3 regions of the Anaerococcoides asporogena genome follow, and region 2 is predicted to be linked to each of the others. Evidence: predicted binding sites of a transcription regulator. Region 2 holds the regulator's gene; each other region holds the start of a gene.
The links. The regulator Rex, encoded in region 2, represses fermentation and respiration genes when NADH is low (regulators of the CRP and FNR family bind a similar motif). The targets are predictions, from matches to a motif close to ATTGTTAANNNNTTAACAAT.

Region 1: the regulator Rex is predicted to act here: its motif matches at 4,736-4,755, upstream of P6M73_RS04065 (flavocytochrome c).
Region 3: the regulator Rex is predicted to act here: its motif matches at 3,484-3,503, upstream of P6M73_RS04560 (acyl-CoA dehydrogenase).

Annotation. Positions count from the first base shown of each region.
Region 1 covers NZ_CP120965.1:855,923-862,881, reverse strand. Annotated here, with positions in the region: gene P6M73_RS04075 (ABC transporter ATP-binding protein) at 1-829, opposite strand, end outside; gene P6M73_RS04070 (ABC transporter ATP-binding protein) at 768-2,522, opposite strand; gene P6M73_RS04065 (flavocytochrome c) at 2,684-4,690, opposite strand; gene pyk (pyruvate kinase) at 5,206-6,959, opposite strand, start outside.
Region 2 covers NZ_CP120965.1:2,969,015-2,975,973, forward strand. Annotated here, with positions in the region: gene P6M73_RS13625 (LysE family transporter) at 1-229, shown strand, start outside; gene P6M73_RS13630 (Ltp family lipoprotein) at 555-1,334, shown strand; gene gltA (NADPH-dependent glutamate synthase) at 1,463-2,860, opposite strand; gene P6M73_RS13640 (sulfide/dihydroorotate dehydrogenase-like FAD/NAD-binding protein) at 2,860-3,750, opposite strand; gene P6M73_RS13645 (redox-sensing transcriptional repressor Rex) at 4,103-4,768, opposite strand; gene P6M73_RS13650 (ISL3 family transposase) at 5,000-6,403, shown strand; gene P6M73_RS13655 (alpha/beta hydrolase) at 6,612-6,959, opposite strand, start outside.
Region 3 covers NZ_CP120965.1:960,289-967,247, forward strand. Annotated here, with positions in the region: gene P6M73_RS04545 (HYR domain-containing protein) at 1-505, shown strand, start outside; gene P6M73_RS04550 (PxKF domain-containing protein) at 508-1,392, shown strand; gene P6M73_RS04555 (acetyl-CoA C-acetyltransferase) at 2,067-3,248, shown strand; gene P6M73_RS04560 (acyl-CoA dehydrogenase) at 3,604-4,743, shown strand; gene P6M73_RS04565 (electron transfer flavoprotein subunit beta/FixA family protein) at 4,749-5,534, shown strand; gene P6M73_RS04570 (electron transfer flavoprotein subunit alpha/FixB family protein) at 5,546-6,565, shown strand; gene P6M73_RS04575 (CoA transferase subunit A) at 6,856-6,959, shown strand, end outside.

The DNA of each region.
Region 1 (6,959 bases), 1.6 Mb from region 2:
CGAAGACGTTGGCCGAGGGGCCGGACAGGGAATGCATTTTGAGCTGGATCAGCGAGCGCCGGAAATACTCGTTGTTGAGATAGCTGAAGCCCTCGAACTTTTCCTTCTTGCCGTTGAACAGCTGCACGATCTTCATGCCCGAGATGTTTTCGGCGATGAAACCGTTGAGCCGGCTGGTAATGGCCTTCAGCTCAATCCAGTTGTCATGGATCATCTTGCGGATGTAGAAAATGACAAACAGCATGGGCGGAAGCACGATCAGCGACCACAGGGTGAGCTCGACATTCATCTGCAGCATGGCAAAGATGACGCCGGCCAGGAGAATGACGTCCTTGACCAGACTGACCAGAATGTCGGTGAACAGCTCCGACACCGCTTCCACGTCATTGGTGGTTCGGGTGATGAGCCGCCCCGCGCTGGTTTTATCCAGATAGCTCAGAGGAAAGAGCTGAATCGAGGTAAAGACGGTTTCGCGGAGCTTGCGTGCCACCAGCTGTCCGACCTTGGTGATCAGCAGCACCTGGAAGTAGAAGGCCGCCATGCCCAGGATCATGATGGCCATGTAGATGAGTGCCATGCCCCACAGCGGGAGCCCCTGGGAGCTGACCAGACGGCGGGCCACCAGGTACTCGTCCGTGATGATCTTGATGAACCAGGGCTTAAGCAGCGTTGTCAGATTCACCAGCACGATCAGGAGGCCGATCACGATGACCTGGACCAGGTGGGGCTTCAGGTAGCCGAGCAGACGGACAAAGGCGCCAGAGCCATCAGGCGTCGGCTTCTTCGGTGTCTTTGATTCGGTCTTTGTACTGTGAGTTGTAGATGTCAAAGTAGAGTCCCCTCCTTTCCAGCAGTTCCTCATGAGTGCCCCGCTCCCGAATGGTGTGTTCATCCAGAACCAGGATTTCGTCACAAGCCATCACCGCGGAGATGCGATGGGCCACGATGACGGTGGTGCGGTCGGCCCGCAGCTTGCGCAGCCTGGCCAGAATCTTGGCTTCGGTGACCGTATCCACCGCCGACAGGGCGTCGTCCAGGATCAGGATCATCGGATGGCGGATCAGCGCCCGGGCGATGGAGATGCGCTGCTTCTGGCCGCCGGAGAGATTAACCCCCCGCTCGCCCAGGATCGTATCATAGCCGTCCGGGAGCCCTGCGATGCTCTTGTTGATGTGGGCGTCCTTGGCCGCCTGGATCACCTGATCCCGGGTGTAGATGTCCTTGAAGAACCGGATGTTGGCGTCAATGGTGTCATGGAACAGGAAGTTGTCCTGGGGCACATAGCCGATGTGGTCCAGCAGGACCGGCAGGGTGTAATCGTTGATGTCCTGGCCGTCCAGGAAAATTTTTCCGTCTGGCACGTTGTAGACCTTCATCAGCAGGTTGACCAGGGTGGTTTTGCCTGACCCGGTCTCCCCCAGAATGCCCAGGGACTTGCCGTTGGGCAGGTGGATCGTCAGATCCCGCAGCACCGGCACCTCGGTTCCCGGATACATGAAATCCAGATCCACGATATCGATCTGACCCGTCTTCATGTCCGCGGCCAGGCCGCTGCCGTCCGTGATTTCGTGGGGATAGTCCAGCAGTTCATCCAGCCGCCCCATGGAGGCCATGCCGCGCTGAATCACGTTGATGATCCGTCCGATGAACATAACCGGAATCAGCATCATGTTCAGGTAATTGGCCACGGCGGTGAAATCGCCCAGGCTGATGGTTCCGTTCACCACCAGAGGACCGCAGACCATGAAGAACAGACCGTAGCTCACGGCAAAGCCGGCCTGAACCATGGGGTTAAGCAGTCCGGATACCCGAACCATGGACAGGTTGCGCAGGGCCATGGTCTGAGAAAGATCCATGAACCGCTCCATCTCCTGATCTTCCTGGACGTAGGCTTTAATAACCCGGATGCCGTTGATGTTCTCATTGACCCGGTCCGAGATGGAACCGAAGGCTTCCTGCACCTTGCGGAACCGAGCCCGGATCTGCTTGCCCAACAACACCATGGCCACAACAACCACAGGAATCGGCGCCAGGATATGGAAGGTCGTCCATCCCCCCAGGCGCTGCACCATGCCCAGGGTTGAGATCGAGATCATGGCAAAGCCGTTGATGGACATGATCAGGGCCGGCCCGAAGGCCATGCGCACCGCGTTGACATCGTTGATGTTGTAGGCGATCAGATCGCCGGTCTTGCGCTTGTTGTAGAAGGACTGGGACAGCTCCTGGAAGTTGGAGAACACCAGCGCCGACAGCTCCCGCTGCAGTTTGCGGGCATTTCCCACAATCAGATAGCGCCAGACATAGGCCCCGGCAAAGGAAATCAGCGCCACGGCGATGAGCGGATAGATAAAGCGGGACAGTCCGGCCCAGTCCGCACCGCCCGATGCCAGATAATCCGTCGCGTCCCCGACGTATTCCGGGTAGTACAGCCGGATCCGGGTGGAGATCAGCATCAGCGCGATACCCGCCAGATAGCTCCAGGCATTTTTACGGAAAAACTCCCGCAGAAATTTTCTTCCCATGTAGTTCACCTCTTTCATACACTCCCCATTATACCGACCCCTTCCAAGAGTATTCTGCAAAACCATACAGTTTTCCGAAAAGAGAAACACTAATTCCGAGAGCAAAGCCGGGACCATCGGCCCCGGCTTTCGGTTGAATTCTGTTCTGAGATACGGTCAGATTATTTGGCTCCTGCCGCGTTCTGTCCGGCGATCCGGCCGAAGACGTTGATATCAGCCAGGGCATTGCCGCCCAGACGGTTGGTGCCGTGAATGCCGCCCGTGACTTCTCCGGCTGCGTACAGACCGGGGATGGCCTTGCCGTCCTGATCGAGCACATGAGCCTGAGCATCGATGGTGATGCCGCCCATGGTGTGGTGAACGGTCGGGACGCGGGCTCCGGCGTAGAACGGAGCGGTGTCGAGCTTCTTGTCGAACAGCGTCCGGCCGAACTCGTCCTTGGCGCCGTCAACGGCTTTGTTGAAGTCCTCAACGGATTTCACGAAGGCAGCGGGATCCACGCCGATCTTTCCAGCCAGCTCTTCCAGGGTTTCGCCCTTGAAGGCGCGTCCGGCTGCGACCAGATCATCAATGGATTCGTTGAAGTTGTTGATGGTGTCGCCGGTGGGATAGGAGTTCTTGTCGACGATGACCCACATGTAGGAGTCCGTCTGTTCCATCAGCGCCTTGGTCATGACATCGCGCCGGGCCCCTTCATCCACAAACCGCTTGCCTTCCTTGTTGACGAAAATCCGGTTCTGCACGCCCTGCTCAATGTTGCCGCTGAGGGATCCGGTCTCCGGGTCGCCCATGGGCAGAAGCTGAATGTATTCCATTCCGGTAAAGCCGGCATTGACCTTTTCCGCCATGGCGATTCCGTCGCCGGTGGCTCCGGTGTGGTTGGTGGTCTTGATGTTGGTCAGATCCGGCCACAAGGAAGTATTGTACTTATTGCGCATTTCCACATTGGCGCCAAATCCGCCGGTGGCGATTATGACGCCCTTGGAAGCCCGGACGGTGACCTTGCCGGTCTTGCCCTGAGCGATGACGCCAACGATCTTGCCGCCTTCCATGATCAGATCTTCGGCCTTGGTATCCAGCAGCACTTCGATGTCGGCCTTGTTCTTTTCGATGTAGTCCTCATAGGTCTGGACAAATCCGGTGCCCAGCGGTTTCTCTGGCTTGTGCGCCCGGCTCCACAGACCGCCCAGAACGGTGAAGATATAGTCTTTGAACAGCATGCCCTTGGCTTCCAGCCACTCGATGGTGGGATAGGTGTTTTCACACAGGACATCGATCAGCTCCGGATTGCCCTTTTTGTCTCCGCCCAGATAGGTCTGCAGCTTGTGCATGGAGGGAGAGTCAAACAGCGTGGTCTTCTTGGAGTCCGTGTATTCCTTCCATTCCTGCTTCAGGGTTTCCTGCCAGGTTTTGACCTTGGCATCGTCAAAGGTCATTTCCAGAATGCCTTCCACCGTCTTTTTCTCCAGGTCAGTCATCGTCAGAGCTGCCTGGCGCTTGGGATCCGCCGCATTGTAGGCCGCTCCGGAAATGATGGTGTTTCCACCCAGTCGGGACATCTTTTCCAGAACAATGACTTTCGCGCCGTTTTCATGGGCTGACATGGCCGCCGATAAGCCGGCGCCGCCGCCGCCAATGATCACGACATCCGTCGTCTTCTCAACATCGCCGGTAGTCCCCCCGGGTCCGGCCGTCTTGTTCTTGAGAGCTTCAATGTCTGCGCCGGCACTGGTCAGGGCAGCCGTTACCGCTTCCAGGATTCCTTTGCTGGAGTAAGTCGCGCCGGACACCGCATCCACTTTCAGGGTTGTGCCGGACTTGATCAGCGCCACGATGCTCTCAATGGCCTTATCGCCGACACCCTCCGTCTCCGTCTGCTCCACCTTGATATCCGTAATCGCCGTCTCCGACAGCGTTACTTCCACCTTGATCGGTCCGTGGAAGCCTTCTGCTTCTCCCTTGTAAGTACCCGGCTTGAACTTAATCTCACCGGTTGGGGCGGTCGTTGCCGGCGGGGTGGTTGAGGGAGTAGTGGTCGCCACTGCTGTGGTAGTCGGTGCCGCTGTTCCAGCCGGTGTGGTGGTAGGTGGTGTTGTCGCACAAGCCGCCAGACCGGCGGTCATCAGACCAGCCACCATCAGGCTCATCACTCGCTTTTTCAGATTCATCTTCTTTCATCCTTAACACGACCGTATGTGATATTGTTTTCACGTATAATTATACATTTGTCAATACATCAATACAATGGAACGGCTTCATTTGATAAGTATTGTCAATGTTTTTTCAGAACCAAAGGAATAGTTAGCATCCCACTCTCATGAATATTATTGCATATCCCAGCCTCCATCCCTCCCCTCAGTCCATAAGACTTCCGCCCGGTGATGCGGTCCCTTCATTCCGTGAATCTTTTCCCCGTGAACCAGACCCTTGGTTCCGTGAATCAGGAAAATGATGATAAATAAAAAAAGCACCCGGGTTGGGTGCTTTTTTCAGGGTGAATAGAATCAGTTGCCATTGATTCGACTTCGTACTAACAGAATAACAAATGGAGAACAAAGATTCGAGAGGTAAATGTAAATCTTTTGATAACATTTTGTTATATTTTTGTTAACGAAAGAACTGAATCTTGTTTAACCGTTGCTACGACTCACTTTTTCTTGATTTCAGTTCAAATGTTAATTTTTTATGAATGAGCGCTGCTCTTGCCGCTGGTGACGATGCCCACTTTGCCGTCCACGGTGATCATGGTGCCGTCCTTGAGGCGATGGGTGGCTTCGCGGGCAGCGTACACAATCGGGATCTCCATCTTCAGTACTTCGATGGTGACTTCCGGGCTGATGGATTCCGCTTCCACGACGACGCCTTCGGCTTCATGCAGATGGGGCAGGTAGTCCGGAATCAGATCATGGACTACCAAAATGGAACCGGCTTCGACCCGATTTTCCGCTTCCAGGGGAGAGTGCACGATGGTGGCAATGCCGGAGACCTGGCGCTTGATGGGCTCAAGTCCCTTGCCTTCCAGGAGGACATCCCCGATGATGTGGATCTTCATCATATTGGTGGAGCCCTTAAAGTTAACCGGAATGCCGGCGGAAATGACGACCAGGTCCCCGTCCTGAACAAAGCCCTGAGCTTTGGCTGCGGCTGTCGTCTTTTCGATCAGTTCATCGGTGGACTCAAAGGTCTCGGATACGATGGGATAAACACCCCAGGTACAGGCCAGCTTTCGGGCCACTGCTTCCACGGGGGTTACCGCAATGATGGTGGACTTGGGCCGGAACTTGGCAATGTTGCGGGCGGTTGAACCGCTGGTGGTTCCGGTAATGATGGCTTTGGTTTCCAGCTTGTTGGCGGTGGTGCAGACCGCGGCGGAAATAGCGGACTGAACTGTATTGGTCTGGTTTTTCAGCAGCTGGGTCAGCAGGTTATTGTAGTTGATCTGAGACTCAGTGGCCAGGGCGATATCCGCCATGGTCTGAACCGCTTCCACCGGCCATTCGCCGGAGGCGGTTTCACCGGAAAGCATCACGGCGTCGGAACCATCCATGATGGCATTGGCGACGTCTGAAACCTCAGCCCGGGTCGGACGAGGATTGCGCACCATGGAGTCGAGCATCTGAGTAGCGGTGATCACGGGCTTCCCGGCCGCATTGCATTTTTGAATGATCATCTTCTGGATCATAGGCACCCGCTCGATGGGAATTTCCACCCCCATGTCGCCACGTGCCACCATGATGCCGTCAGAGTACTTGATGATCTCATCAACGTTTTCCACGCCTTCTTCATTCTCGATCTTGGAATAGATGTGGATGTGGGAAGCATTCAGCTCGTGGAGCACCTTGCGGATCTCCAGAACATCGGAGCCCTTGCGGATAAAAGAAGCGGCGATAATGTCCACGCCAAACTCCGCGCCAAAGGCCAGGTCTTTCTTGTCCTGTTCAGTCAGAGCCGGCAGATTGGTTTTGACGCCGGGCAGATTCGAGCTTTTGCGGTTGCTGATCTCTCCGGTGTTGCGCACAATGGTTTTCACCTCATTGCCGACAATCGCCGTAACCTCCAGATCAACCAGACCGTCATTGAGCAGAATATGCTTGCCCGGTTCCATGACTTTGGCCAGATCCTTGTAGGTGACGGCAAAGCGGGTTTCATCCCCGAGGAAATCCTCACCGCCGACCACTGTAACTTCCGTGCCTTCCTGCAGGATCACCTTGCCGTTCTTGAAGTCCCGGGCCCGGATCTCCGGTCCCTTGGTGTCGAGAAGGATGGCGTAGTTGAGATGCTTCTCCCCAGCCACCTTGCGCACCCGCTCCATGGTGGCGCGGTGGGAGTCATGGTTGCCGTGGGAAAAGTTATGGCGGGAAACATTCATCCCCGAATCAAACAATTTTCCGATCATTTCTTCGGAATCCGTTGCCGGTCCGATGGTACAGACAATCT
Region 2 (6,959 bases):
CATCCTCTACTGCATTACCTCGATGACCACCTTCGTGCTGCCCCATGTGGAAAATCCTTTGTTCATAGCCTTCAATGCACTCCTTCTGGCTACGATTGCCCTGCTCTCCTCCATGGTCTGGTCTGGTTTTGGCAGTCTGTTTCGAAAACTCTTCCAGGACCACTACCGCCTGGTCAATACCATCCTGGCATTGCTCCTCGTATATTGTGCCTGGACTTTATATCATTAAACAAGACCCACTGGATCAATGACATAACCGTTTGAATAATCCTCCTGAAGTAGAGATGTGCAGTCGCCAAATCTATTTCAGGAGGATATCTTTTGATCCGAATTCAGCTAGGAGGAAATGCTGATGCCATTGAAATGAAACATATTTGGTTTTTGAAGTCCTCCATTAAGCACTCCTGACTCCTATAATATCATTCTCCTCTATATTGAGAATCATGGTCACTCATATTTCTTTTGATCTTTTTCTGATTTAGCACAAAATAACATTGTATTATTTTTTATACAATGTAACATGTTAATTAATAAGATAACCATAGGGGGAGTATATGAATAAAAAAATCAGATTCAGTTTATTGGTGACCCTCATGATTTTTTCCTCCGGATGCAGCAAAGCTCCTGCTGTCACATCCCCGTCCACTGGCATGATCAGGCTTACTTCAGCTACGACCGAACCGGTCCAGACGTCCCAGCCACTACCGGCGGAGACGGCGCCAACTATGACCTCTGCTTCTACTCAACCGGTCACTATGCCTGTGACCATCCCTGAAACCAAACCAGCCACGAAAGCCGGGACGCAACCCGCAACACAACCTGCCACGAAACCAGCCACTCAGCCCGCCACAAAACCAGTCACTCAGCCCACCACAAAACCTGCCACCAAACCAGAACCATCCGTCACCACCGGAGAAATAAATGCGCTGGAAAAAGCGATTGATTACCTTGATTTCATGGCTTTTTCTTATAAAGGACTCATAAAGCAGCTCGAGTTTGAGGGTTACTCAAATGATGAAGCAGTTTACGGCGCAAAAAACTGCGGAGCTGACTGGTCCGCACAGGCAAAACAAAAAGCTCTGGACTATCTGGAGTTCTCAGCCTTTTCGAAAAGCGGATTAAAAAAACAGTTGAAGTTTGAAGGCTTTACCGACACTCAGGCTAAATACGGCGTAGACAATTGCGGAGCAGATTGGTATGAGCAGGCTGTGCTCAAGGCAGCTAATTATTTGGATTTGATGTCATTCTCCCGCAGCGGGCTGATTAAACAGCTCGAATTTGAGGGCTTTACTCATGATCAGGCAGTTCACGGAGCAAAAGAGAACGGTTATTAAGCCTATTACCCAGACAGGCAGAATAAATCCATGAAATTAAGGCTGTACCAGCAATGCTGGTACAGCCTTTTTCATGGATCAGACTCAATCCGGAGAAAGAATTTAGAGGAAGGTCTGACCCTTCTGATTTATTTGTTGAGATAGGTTTCCTTCAGGTACTTGTCCATTCCGGCGGCAGCATTCTTACCTGCACCCATGGCCAGAATAACGGTAGCTGCACCGGTAACGGCATCGCCGCCGGCAAAGATTCCGGGTCTGGTGGTTTCTCCGGTCTCTTCATTGGTGATGAGGCACTGATGCTTGTTGATTTCCAGTCCCTTTGTGGTGGTTGAAATCAGCGGATTGGGTGAAGTACCCAAGGCCATAATGACCGTATCACACTCGATGTCAAACTCACTGTTGGGAACTTCTACGGGACGTCTTCTGCCGGAAGCATCCGGTTCGCCCAGTTCCATCCGAACGCAGCGCAGGCCCTTGACCCAGCCCTTCTCGTCGACGAGGATTTCCACCGGATTGGTCAGGAGTTCAAACTGAACGCCTTCCTCGATGGCGTGATGGACTTCTTCCGCACGGGCAGGGAGTTCTTCCTTGGACCGGCGGTAGACTATAACAGACTCTGAGCCAAGGCGAAGAGCGGTTCTGGCAGAGTCCATGGCGACGTTTCCGCCACCAACAGTGACACAGCGCTTGCCGATCATGATTGGAGTATCAGAATCCTTATCGTAGGCACGCATCAGGTTGCTCCGGGTCAGGAATTCATTGGCGGATGCCACGCCATTGGCGTTTTCACCGGGGATGCCCATGAATTTGGGGAGACCGGCGCCTGAACCGATGAAGAATGCCTTGAAGCCTTCTTCTTCCATCAGTTCGTCGATGGAAACAGTCCGGCCGATGATTACGTTGGTTTCGATCTTCACGCCAAGACGTCTGACGCCTTCCACTTCGGATGCGACAACTTCTTCCTTGGGCAGTCTGAATTCAGGGATACCGTATACCAAGACTCCGCCCGGTTCATGCAGGGCTTCGAAAATGGTAACATCATAGCCTTTTTTGGCCAGGTCTCCGGCAGCGGTCAGACCGGCAGGGCCTGATCCGATGACTCCGACCTTGATTCCGTTGCTTGGTTCCTTTTCATCAAAGGTTACGCCGTTTTTCCGGTTGGTGTCAGCCACAAACCGCTCGAGCTTTCCGATCGCGACCGGGATGCTGCGAATACCGACAATACAGGAACCCTCACACTGGGTTTCCTGGGGACAGACGCGTCCGCACACTGCGGGCAGAGCGGAATCCTGGGAGATAATCCGTCCGGCTTCTTCAATGTTGCCCTTCTTGACTTCCTGAATGAAGGCAGGGATATTGATGGCAACCGGGCAGGCGCCCACGCAGCGCGGAACCTTGCAGTTCAGGCAGCGTTCTGCTTCGGACATGGCTTCTTCCATGTTGTAGCCATAGCAAACTTCTTCAAAATTCGTCGCACGAATCTCCGGAGCCTGTTCTCTTACGGGTACTCTTTCTTTTTTCAGCATTACTTTGTCTCTCCTTCCGCGCAGCCGCTGCTCTTGTGGCTGGCTCCTTCCTCATGTCTGAGCGTCTTCTGACCTTCCTGGGTCTTGTACATGCTCTGCCGTCTCATCGCTTCATCAAAGTTGATCAGAGCGGCGTCGAATTCAGGACCATCCACGCAGGCGAATTTTACTTTATCGCCAACAGTGACACGGCAGGCGCCGCACATGCCCGTTCCATCGACCATGATGGGGTTGAGGGAAACAATGGTATGAATTCCGCGCTTGAGGGTTTCTCTGGCAGCGAACTTCATCATGATCATCGGCCCAATGGCAATGACCATGTCATATTTCTTGCCGCGGTTGTCCACGAGCTCATTGAACATGGCAGTAACCATACCATTGAATCCATAGGAACCATCATCTGTGCAGACAAACAATTCCTTGGCAACGGCTTTCATTTCTTCTTCCATAATCAGTGTGTTGTGGGTTTTGGTACCGATGATAACATCAGCAGGGAATCCGCGGTCCTTCAGGTACTTAACCTGAGGATAAACCGGAGCGGTGCCAACACCGCCGGCAATAAAGAGGATATTGAGCTTGGACAGCTCTTCATCGCTCATATCTACTAATTCTGAGGGTCTTCCCAGCGGGCAGACTACGTCGTGGAAATAATCCCCTTCTTCCATGGCGGCCATGCGCTTGGTGGAGTCACCCAGTACCTGGTAAACAATGGCAATGGATCCCCTTTCCTTGTCAATGTCGCAGACGGTCAGTGGGATTCTTTCCCCTTTTTCATCGAGTCTGACAATCAGAAACTGGCCGGGCTTGGCAGCCTTCGCTGCACGCTTGGCTTCGATATCCATCCAATAGATACCATCGGCCAGGACTTTTTTACTTAATATTTTGTACATCCCTTAATCACCTCTGTATAATATTTTAACAAATTATTCGAAGTTTTTTAATTCACTATTCTTAATTATACCGATTGACAAGATTTATCATAGTCCCTTTTTAAAAGTTTTCATTGTTATTTTATAGATTAGTAGAAAAAATGAGATTTAGTTCCCATTTTTTCTCTTTTTTAAAAATTCAGGTACTAAACTTTCCCATAATGCAAATCTGGCTTTTTTATAAATAACCGACTTTTGAGGAATCTCAACCGAAATTCTGCTGCAGTCCAAAAAACGGCCGGGTTCCATCCGCAGGGAACCGGCCGTTTAAATCATCCCACCAGACAATCACCGAAATCCGGGAGTCGGCAGTTTATTTTGATTTCTTTTCCTTCTTTTCCCGTTCCTTGACCTTGTCATTCATCAGATATACCAGGGTCAGCAAGGAGTCCGACAGATGGACTGACTCCAATGCGATTTCTTTGGGAACCTGAATGTCAATCGGCGCGAAATTCCAGACCCCTTTGACTCCGCCCCTGACCAGTGTATCTACCGCTTTTTGCGCGACAGAAGTGGGAACACAGATGATCCCAATATCAATCTGGTTTTTGGTCAGGAATTCGTCCATGAGGTCGATGTCGAGAATCTCCACATCCCTGATCTGTAAACCGATCAGTTTGGGATTGGCATCGAAAATGGCTTTTAAATCAAATCCGAACTTATCGAATCGGGTATAGTTGGCGATGGCCTGTCCAATATTGCCGGCGCCGACGATGACGGTTTTGTAGCTTTTGTCCAGTCCCAGGATCTTGCCTGTTTCGGTGAAGAGCTCCCGGACATTATAACCATAACCCTGCTGGCCAAATCCGCCGAAGTTGTTGAAGTCCTGGCGGATCTGAGATGCGGTGAAGCCTATTTTCTCGCTGAGTTCCTTGGAAGAAATGCGATCTACGTCATTACGGAGCAGTTCAGCGAGATGGCGGTAATATCTTGGCATGCGTTTGATAACGGCCATTGAGATTCTTTTTTTCTTGTCCATATTTTATCCTCATACTCTTTCTTATTTATGTTTTTAACATTCTTGTAAATATATTAACATAGCTGGCGTAAATGATTAATAGTTTTTTTGGGTCAATCACAAATTCTGTGGGATTGACCGACTAGATCCATTCCCCAAACCGGCATAACATTTGATAATAGAACGAGCCCCGCGCTATGATGGAAATGCATCTGGACGGATGTACAAATCCAAACACAGCGGAGGCTCTGAATGAATTATACACAGGATGAACAAGCTAATACAATCACTGATTCCCAAAATTATCTGCACATCCCTTCGTCTCTTATTGGGTTTACTAATACGCATAGTTCACAGCATACTGCCGTTTCCGGTAAAAGTGTGATTCAGTTTCATGGAGTCCTCAAGCTAGATGACACCGATCGCGCCTGCCCCAACTGCGGGGGCTTCATGCACATTAACAATACGTCCTCATGCAGTCTCTGGCACCTGAACTTCGGGCACACTTATACGTCCCTGGAGTTCGGCAAGAATCAGTTACTGTGCCCAACCTGCGGGATCACCAAGGTCCAACAGGTGCCCTTTCAGGCACAAGGTCATCGGATCTCGCAACCACTTTTGCAATACACCAGGGACCTTCTCGCCATCGGAACCTACAACCTCAAGCAAGTCGCTGAGATTACTGGTCTTGGCAAGAACACAGTCAAAGCGATCGACTTGAAACGCCTGGAGGAAATGTACACCCTGGACGGCAAGCTCACCAAGCCCCAGAGGCAGGCAAAGTACCTCAGTATCGACGAATTCAAGCTTCACCGAGGCCACCAGTACGCCACCCACATCATCGACATAGAGACTGGCCATATCCTCTGGATCGCCCATGGCAAGCGCAAGCAGGTCGTCTATGACTTCATTGAGCACGTCGGTCTCGAGTGGATGGACGGTGTTGAAGCAGTCGCCTCGGACATGAACTCAGACTTCCAAGAAGCCTTTGAGGAAAAGTGCCCCCACATCCAGCCGGTCTTCGACCATTTCCACATCATCAAGAATTTCAATGACAAAGTGGTCGCTGAAGTGCGCAAAGACGAACAGAGGCGTCTTCAGGCGGTGGGTGAGTACAAAGCTGCTGAGTCCCTCAAGAGGACCCGCTATATCCTGATGTCTTCTCGGAAGACGCTGCAGCGCAAAGACCGGGAGGCCGCGGAGGGCAAACCCTTGTCCAAGGGCGGTACGCTCTTCCAAAGGGCAGAGATCACGCGTCGTCCTGGCAGTGAGGAGAAGTACGACCAGCTCATCCAGGAGAACCAGCTTCTGTTCACAGTTGACCTCGTCAAAGAGATGCTCTCGGAGGCGTACAAGGCCGCCAGTGAGCCGGAAATGGCTAGTCTGATCACGGAGGTCATGGAAGTATGCTATGCCTCGGAGAATAAGCACCTGCAGTGGTTTGGGCGCCTGATGGACAGACATTTTGAAGGGATTATAGCTTATGCGACCTACCGTATTTCGAATGGTCAAATCGAGGGGATCAACAACAAGATTAAGACATTACGTCGACAAGGGTATGGCTATCCAGATGATGAATACTTCTTCCTCAAGTTATTCGATATGAGTCGTAAAACGTACGTAAGGAATCCACCATCCCACAGAATTTATGATTGAGCCGTTTTTTTCGAAAACTTTGCTAAAAAACCTAACTTTTTACATTTTCTTTATGATAAGCCAACAAAAAACAGGCTTTCCTGCCTGTTTTGATGATTGATGCCTCCCCGTTTGCCCGTTCAGGACTATTCTTTAACTGAAGAAAATGAAGGGAAACACAAACGGCAGTACGCCGAAAGAATGATATCTGATAATGAATCCTTTATTCCTAATCCCGATTCTTCGAGCTGGTTATTTTTGAAACCAGCATATGGCGGATCTGTTCGGCAAGATCAAAGTCTGAGTCAGCCAGAAGGGAGTCTTCTCCGGTGGTCAGCTCGGCAAGGACGCTCTCCCGGTTCGGGGCAGTCAGATAGACAGTATCGGTTGGGAGTTTCCCTTTGATTTCCTCTATGGTATTTTCGCTGGACTGTCTATCAGCCAGCTGATATAAAACGATCTTGACATCATTGTCATTGAGATTTGCCTGACTGGAGCAGCCGCCGATGAGGATCAGTCCCGCCACCCGTTCCGAACGATCCGCTGCGATGCAGGCTTTTTCCGCTCCGCTGCCCAG
Region 3 (6,959 bases), 1.7 Mb from region 2:
AGCGTTTGACATAACCAATACAAGTACTACGGACCCACTGGAAATGGGTAAGGCAGCGACGTATTCCGTTATAGTTCCAAACAATCTGCCAAGTGATACAACATCGCCAGTTATAACAAAACCGGCCGACATGACTGTTGAAGCAACTGGGCCGGATGGAGCGTTCGTTGATTTCACCGTCTCAGCCCTGGATGCAGTGGACGGAGCCGTTTCCGTGACGGCAATGCCAGCCTCCGGCTCGAAATTCCCATTGGGGTCAACAACAGTCAGCCTGACAGCTAGTGACAGCAAAGGCAATACCGCCACGGATTCATTCCTGATAACTGTCGTGGATACGACAGCTCCTGACATTACGGTACCGGATGACATCACAGTTGAAGCAACGGGGCCCTCCGGTGCGGTTGTCATCTTTAACCCGACTGCCTGGGACCTTGTGGATGAAGCTGTCGAAGTAATCGCAGCCCCATTTCCGGGTCAACGTTCCCCCTGGGCACCACGACGGTAAAGGTGTCGGCCACAGATGGGGCAGGCAACTCCGCCAGCAAGACCTTTACGGTAACCGTTAAGGATACAACGCCTCCTGACATTACGGTACCGGATGACATGACAGCTGAAGCAACTGGGCCCTCCGGTGCGGTTGTCACCTTTAACCCGACTGCCTGGGATCTTGTGGATGAAGCTGTCGAAGTAATCGCAGCCCCCATTTCCGGGTCAACGTTCCTACTGGGAACTACTACGGTTGACCTGACTGCCACTGACGCAGCAGGAAACAAAGCTGCAGCAGCGTTCACGGTAACGGTGGTTGATACGACGCCTCCGGAACTGACTGTCCCAGGCAATCTTACAGTGACTGCAGTAAGTTCTGCCGGAGCCCTGGTCCAGTATGATCCCGCAACAGCCTTTGATCTGGTGGACCAGGATGTTGAGATCACATATTCACAGAATTCCGGAACCTGGTTCCCGCTCGGAACATCAACAGTTGTTGTAACAGCCAAGGATGACTTTGGCAATACAGCAACGGGTTCATTTACCGTTACGGTAAAGTACGATTTCAAAGGCTTCTTCCAGCCTGTGGATATGTCCAAAGTAAACATTGCGAAGGCTGGAAGCGCAATTCCGATTAAGTTCAGTCTCGGTGGCGATATGGGACTCAATATCATGGCTGAAGGCTATCCCAAGGTAATGACATTTATTGTGGATACAGATGCTGACACGGATATAGTCGAAACAACCGTTACCGCAGGTGCCAGCAAGCTGACCTACGATCCGATTGCTGACCAGTATATCTATGTGTGGAAAACAGAAAAGAGCTGGAGCGGCACAGGCAAGAAACTGATTGTCGTACTTCAGGACGGCACCAGCCATGAAGCCAAATTCCAGTTCAGGAAATAGACCTGGGCAGTTCTTATATGCCTGATGATCGATAAGCTGATTACCGAATCTCTGGCATTCCCCAGTGGACCTAAGAATGGACTGACTTAAGGTTCTATCCCCTTTATAAAATCCAGAAATGCTCCCTTGCTGATCAACAGAACGCTCTGTTGATCAGGAGGGAGCATTCAATTATGCTGCGAAACAGGATTGACTTTTGAAAGTCAAGATTTTAACCATGAGGAGAGGAAGCTGCCAGGTGCATTCATACTTACCGATATGAAAACCTGTCTGATTCCAAGGGACAGCAGAGAATTCCGGGTTCATTCGGGGGAATCCGCGTACAATGCGCAATGCAGGCAATGACTTTATCAGAATTGGATTAAACATCTTTCCTCAATTCCGGTCTCTTACCGGTGAGGAGATTTTATTGCTTCTTTGGAATCAACGGATTGTAATTTCGAATAATGAAATTCATAGGGAAAATGAGAAAATATTATCAATAATGAAAACGTTAGTCAGAAGTGATACAATAATCAAACTTAGTGATGGAAACAAGGAATAGATTAAAAGCCGTTCACAGTTCACTGGGAGAATCGGCTGAAAGTCACTGGTGACTGGCATTCAGGTGGGATGGAAGCAGGTACTGGCTTTCGCACCGGGATATATATTTCATTGGATTGGGGAGGAAGAGAATGAAGGAAATTTTTTTGGTAAGCTGCTGCAGAACGGCAATTGGGAACTATGGCGGGAGTCTCAAGGATGTACCGGCGGCTCAGCTGGGATCCATTGTGGCAAAGGCCGCTCTGGAAAGAGCGGGGTTGACCGGAGATCAACTCGATGAAGTAATGTTCGGCTGCATCCTGACGGCTGGCCTGGGGCAGAATGTCGCGCGCCAGGTTGCCATCGGCGCCGGGATCCCGGTAGAAGTCCCGGCCTATACGGTGGGCATGGTCTGCGGATCAGGCATGAAGTCTGTGATTGAAGCCGCCCGAGCGATTCACGCCGGTGATGCCGAAGTAATTCTGGTGGGCGGCACCGAGAATATGTCGGCAGCGCCTTACGCTGTGCCCACTGCCCGGTGGGGAGCCCGCATGGGCAATGCGGCCATGGTCGACACCATGGTCAACGACGGCCTGACCGATGTGTTCAATGATTACCACATGGGCATCACTGCTGAGAATATCTGTGACCAGTGGGGCATCACCCGGACCGAACTGGATGAGTTTGCACTGAAGTCCCAGGAGAAGGCAGCCAAGGCCATCGCCGAAGGCCGGTTCAACGATGAAATTGTCCCGGTCCCAATCAAAGTGAAAAAAGAAGTCATCGACTTCAAGACCGATGAGTATCCCCGCGCTACCTCAATGGAAGCCCTGGGCAGACTGTCTGCCGTCTTCAAGAAGGACGGGCGGGTGACCGCCGGCAATTCCTCAGGCATCAATGACGGAGCTGCCGCCATAGTTCTGGCTTCGGGCGAAGCCGTCAAGAAATACGGGCTCAAGCCCTTGGTTAAACTGGTATCCTGGGGTCAGGGCGGCGTCGATCCCAAGATCATGGGAATCGGTCCGGTGCCTGCTTCCAGACAGGCGCTGGCTAAAGCGGGACTGGACATTGCGGATCTGGATCTCATTGAAGGGAATGAGGCCTTCTCGGCTCAGTCCATCGCCGTTGCCCGCGAACTGGGCTTTGACCTGAGCAAAGTGAATGTTAACGGCGGAGCGCTGGCTTTGGGACATCCCGTAGGAGCCAGCGGTGCCCGGATTATCGTCACGCTGGTTCATGAAATGCTCAAGACCGATGCCAGGAAAGGCCTGGCAACACTCTGCATCGGCGGCGGCATGGGGGTAGCAACGATCTGGGAAAAATGCAGCAAATAACCGTCTCTCGTTGTTTATGAGATCAAAGATCATAAAGGATTGAATTTTAAGCAGCCCGCGTCCAACGCGGGCTGCTTTGACATGAAAATACATTTTTTCCGTATAGTATGTAGACTATGCATGGGCCCGAAAGTCCGCATCAGCGCTTAATCGGCGGATTTTTTGAAATCGATGCCGAACCGAGCCCTGTATTCGTTTAAATGACAGGTAAAACCGGTGGATAGGACTTCAAAATATTGCCAAACATATATCAAATGAGGTTCATTAATGCGCAATTTCCCTTTTTCACTGGGGCTGGTTGATTGTAAATTATCAATTTGTTAACATTGAGGCAGAGCGTTTAAGAGGTGATTGTATGGACTTTAGGTTGAATGAAAAACAGGCACTGGTGCAAAAGATGATCCGTGACTTCACGGAGAAGGAAGTTGCGCCCATTGCCCACGAAATCGACGAACAAGAGCGGTTTCCGGAAGAAACAGTAAGAGAACTGGCGAAAATCGGTGCCCTGGGGATTCCATTCTCCAAGGAATACGGCGGAGCCGGCGGGGATAACCTGAGCTATGTGATCTGTGTGGAAGAACTGGGTAAGAAGTGCGGCACGCATGCCGTCATCGTATCCGCTCACACGTCACTGGCAGGCTGGCCCATCGAGGCATTCGGAACACCGGAACAGAAGGAAAAGTATTTACGGCCGCTGGCCTCCGGCGAAAAGCTGGGAGCTTTCGGATTAACGGAACCCAACGCGGGCACGGACGCGGCAATGCAGCAGTCCTTTGCTCAGGATATGGGAGACCACTTCCTGCTGAACGGATCCAAGATCTTCATCACCAACGGCGGAGTGGCTGACATCTATGTCGTATTCGCCATGACCGACCGGACCCAGGGAACCAAGGGCATCAGCGCCTTCATCCTGGATAAGGAGATGGAAGGATTCACCATCGGCAAAAAGGAACTGAAAATGGGAATTCGTGGTTCTGCCACGACTGAACTGATTTTCCGCAATGTCAGAGTACCCAAGGAAAACCTCCTGGGCGAACTGGGCAAGGGCTTTAAGATCGCCATGCAGACGCTGGACGGCGGCCGCATCGGAATTGCCGCACAGGCACTGGGAATCGCTCAGGGCGCCATCGACGAAACGGTGGAGTACGTCAAGCAGCGCAAGCAGTTCGGCCGGTCCCTGGCTAAGTTCCAGAACACACAGTTCCAGCTGGCTGACATGCAGACCAAGGTTGACGCTGCCAGACTGCTGGTGTATCGCGCCGCCATCGTCAAGGATCAGGGCGGAAAGTACAGCACGGAGGCCGCCATGGCCAAGCTGTTCGCATCGGAAACCGCGATGGAAGTTACCACCAAGGCTGTTCAGCTGTTCGGCGGTTACGGCTACACCCGGGAGTATCCGGTGGAACGCCTGATGCGTGATGCCAAGATTACAGAAATCTACGAAGGTACGTCCGAAGTTCAGAGAATGGTTATCTCTGGATCCATGATGAGGTAGCAGATATGAAAATAGCAGTATTAGTAAAACAAGTTCCGGATACCACGGAAATGCAGGTCGACAAGAATACCGGTACCCTGATCCGGACCGGCGTTCCCACCATCACCAACCCCGACGATCTGGCCGGTGTTGAGGCCGTTCTGCGTTTGAAGGACAAGAATCCCAATATCGAAATCACAGTCATCTCCATGGGACCCCCTCAGGCGGTCAGCATGCTGCGTGAACTGTACGCCATGGGCGTTGATCACTGTGCCCTGATCACAGACCGGGCTTTTGCCGGATCGGATACCTGGGCAACCTCCAACGTTCTGGCCAGAGCGCTGGAAGGCAAGGGATATGACCTCATCGTCTGCGGCCGCCAGGCCATTGACGGAGATACCGCACAGGTAGGACCTCAGGTAGCAGCCAAAATGGAACTGCCCCAGGTTACTTACGTGCAGGATGTCAAAGAAATGACTTCGGATAAGATTGTCGTCATCAAGGCGCTGGAAGATCGCATGGAAACCATCGAAATGAAGCTGCCCGGCGTCATCACCATGCTGGCAACCGCCATCAAGCCGAGATACATGAACATCGGAGGCATCTTTGAAGCCTTTGATAAAGAAGTCAAATGGGTTACCAACGCGGAGCTGAACCTGACCAAGGAGGAAGTCGGTCTGACCGGTTCTCCCACCAAGGTATTCAGATCCTTCGCCAATCAGAGATCTTCCGAAATTGAAGTCCTCAAGATTGACGCCAGCGAAGCCAAGAACCGGATTGTCAGCGTACTGTCCGAGCAGAACTTTATTTAGGGGGCAGGCAGATGAACTACAAAGATATTTTCGTTTTGTGTGAATTCCAGCATCATAAGCTGGTTGAAGCTTCCTGCGAACTGGTTTCCGAGGCTACCCGGCTCGTGGCCAAGCGCCCGGACCTGAACTACGACATCGTAGGCGTGGTCATCGGGGACGAACCGCAGAATCAGGTCAACGAGATTTTCCATTACGGCGCTGACCGGGTCATTAAGATTCACAACAATCACCTGAAAGAATACGACTCCGTGCTTTACACGGAACTGATTAAGCAGCTGATCGATCAGAAGCTGCCCGATGTTTTCCTGTTCCCGGCTACGGTTCTGGGCCGCGATCTGGCTCCCCGGATTGCCTCAGCCTGCACAACGGGTCTCACCGCTGATGCGACCAAGCTTGACCTGACCGAGGATACCAATTCCTCCCTGCTCATGGTTACCCGGCCGGCATTCGGCGGCAACCTCTTCGCTACCATCGTGTGCGAACGGACCAAGCCCCAGATGGCTACGATCCGTCCCGGCGTCATGGTTCTGAATGAGCGCAAGGCGCAGATCAATCCTCAGGTGGAAAACCTGACCCTCGAAGTTCCCGGCTATGAAGCCAGAACCAGAATCCTGGAAACCATCCACAAGGAACTCAAACATGCCGACATTACCAAGGCCTCCATCCTGATCTCAGGCGGCCGGGGCATTGGCGACAACTTCCATGTTCTGCGCGAAGCAGCCGACAAGATCGGCGCGGAAGTTTCCGGATCCCGTTCCGCTGTGGACGCGGGCTTCATCGACAAGGAACTGCAGGTCGGACAGACTGGCAAATCGGTTAAGCCGAAGATCTACATCGCCTGCGGCATTTCAGGAGCCGTCCAGCATCTGGCCGGCATGGAGAAGAGCGACTTTGTCATCGCGATCAACACCGATGAATCGGCGCCCATTTTCCAGGTGGCAAATCTGGGAATCGTCGGCGATGCCCTGGAGATCATTCCGATGGTCACCGAGGAAATTGCCCGTAAAAAGGCCAGCCACTTCCAAAGTTAATCGACTGAATTCCCCAGCGGCATGGCTCTGTTTCTCTGCCTCTGGGGAACTTTTGCTTAAAATCACTGGTTTGGGGCGGCCAGGTCAGAATTAGCCGCTTGCGGGAGTGAACTTCAGCTCCTGCAGCGGCGGAGGTCCGAACCGGCGACTCGGGGAGATTATTTGCTTTTCGAGCTATTTCCGGACCAGGAACATCTGATAGATGCGAAAGAATTGCGCAAGCTTAGCAATACATAGAAAGGATCAGCAACGCTCGCGATACGCGGAGCCTTGCCACGGTGGTGCAACGAATGAATAAACGAATTTCTTTGAATGATGCGATCGCAAAGATCGAGGACGGCCAGACGATCATGATCGGTGGTTTCCTGGCAGTGGGAACCCCGGAAAAACTGAT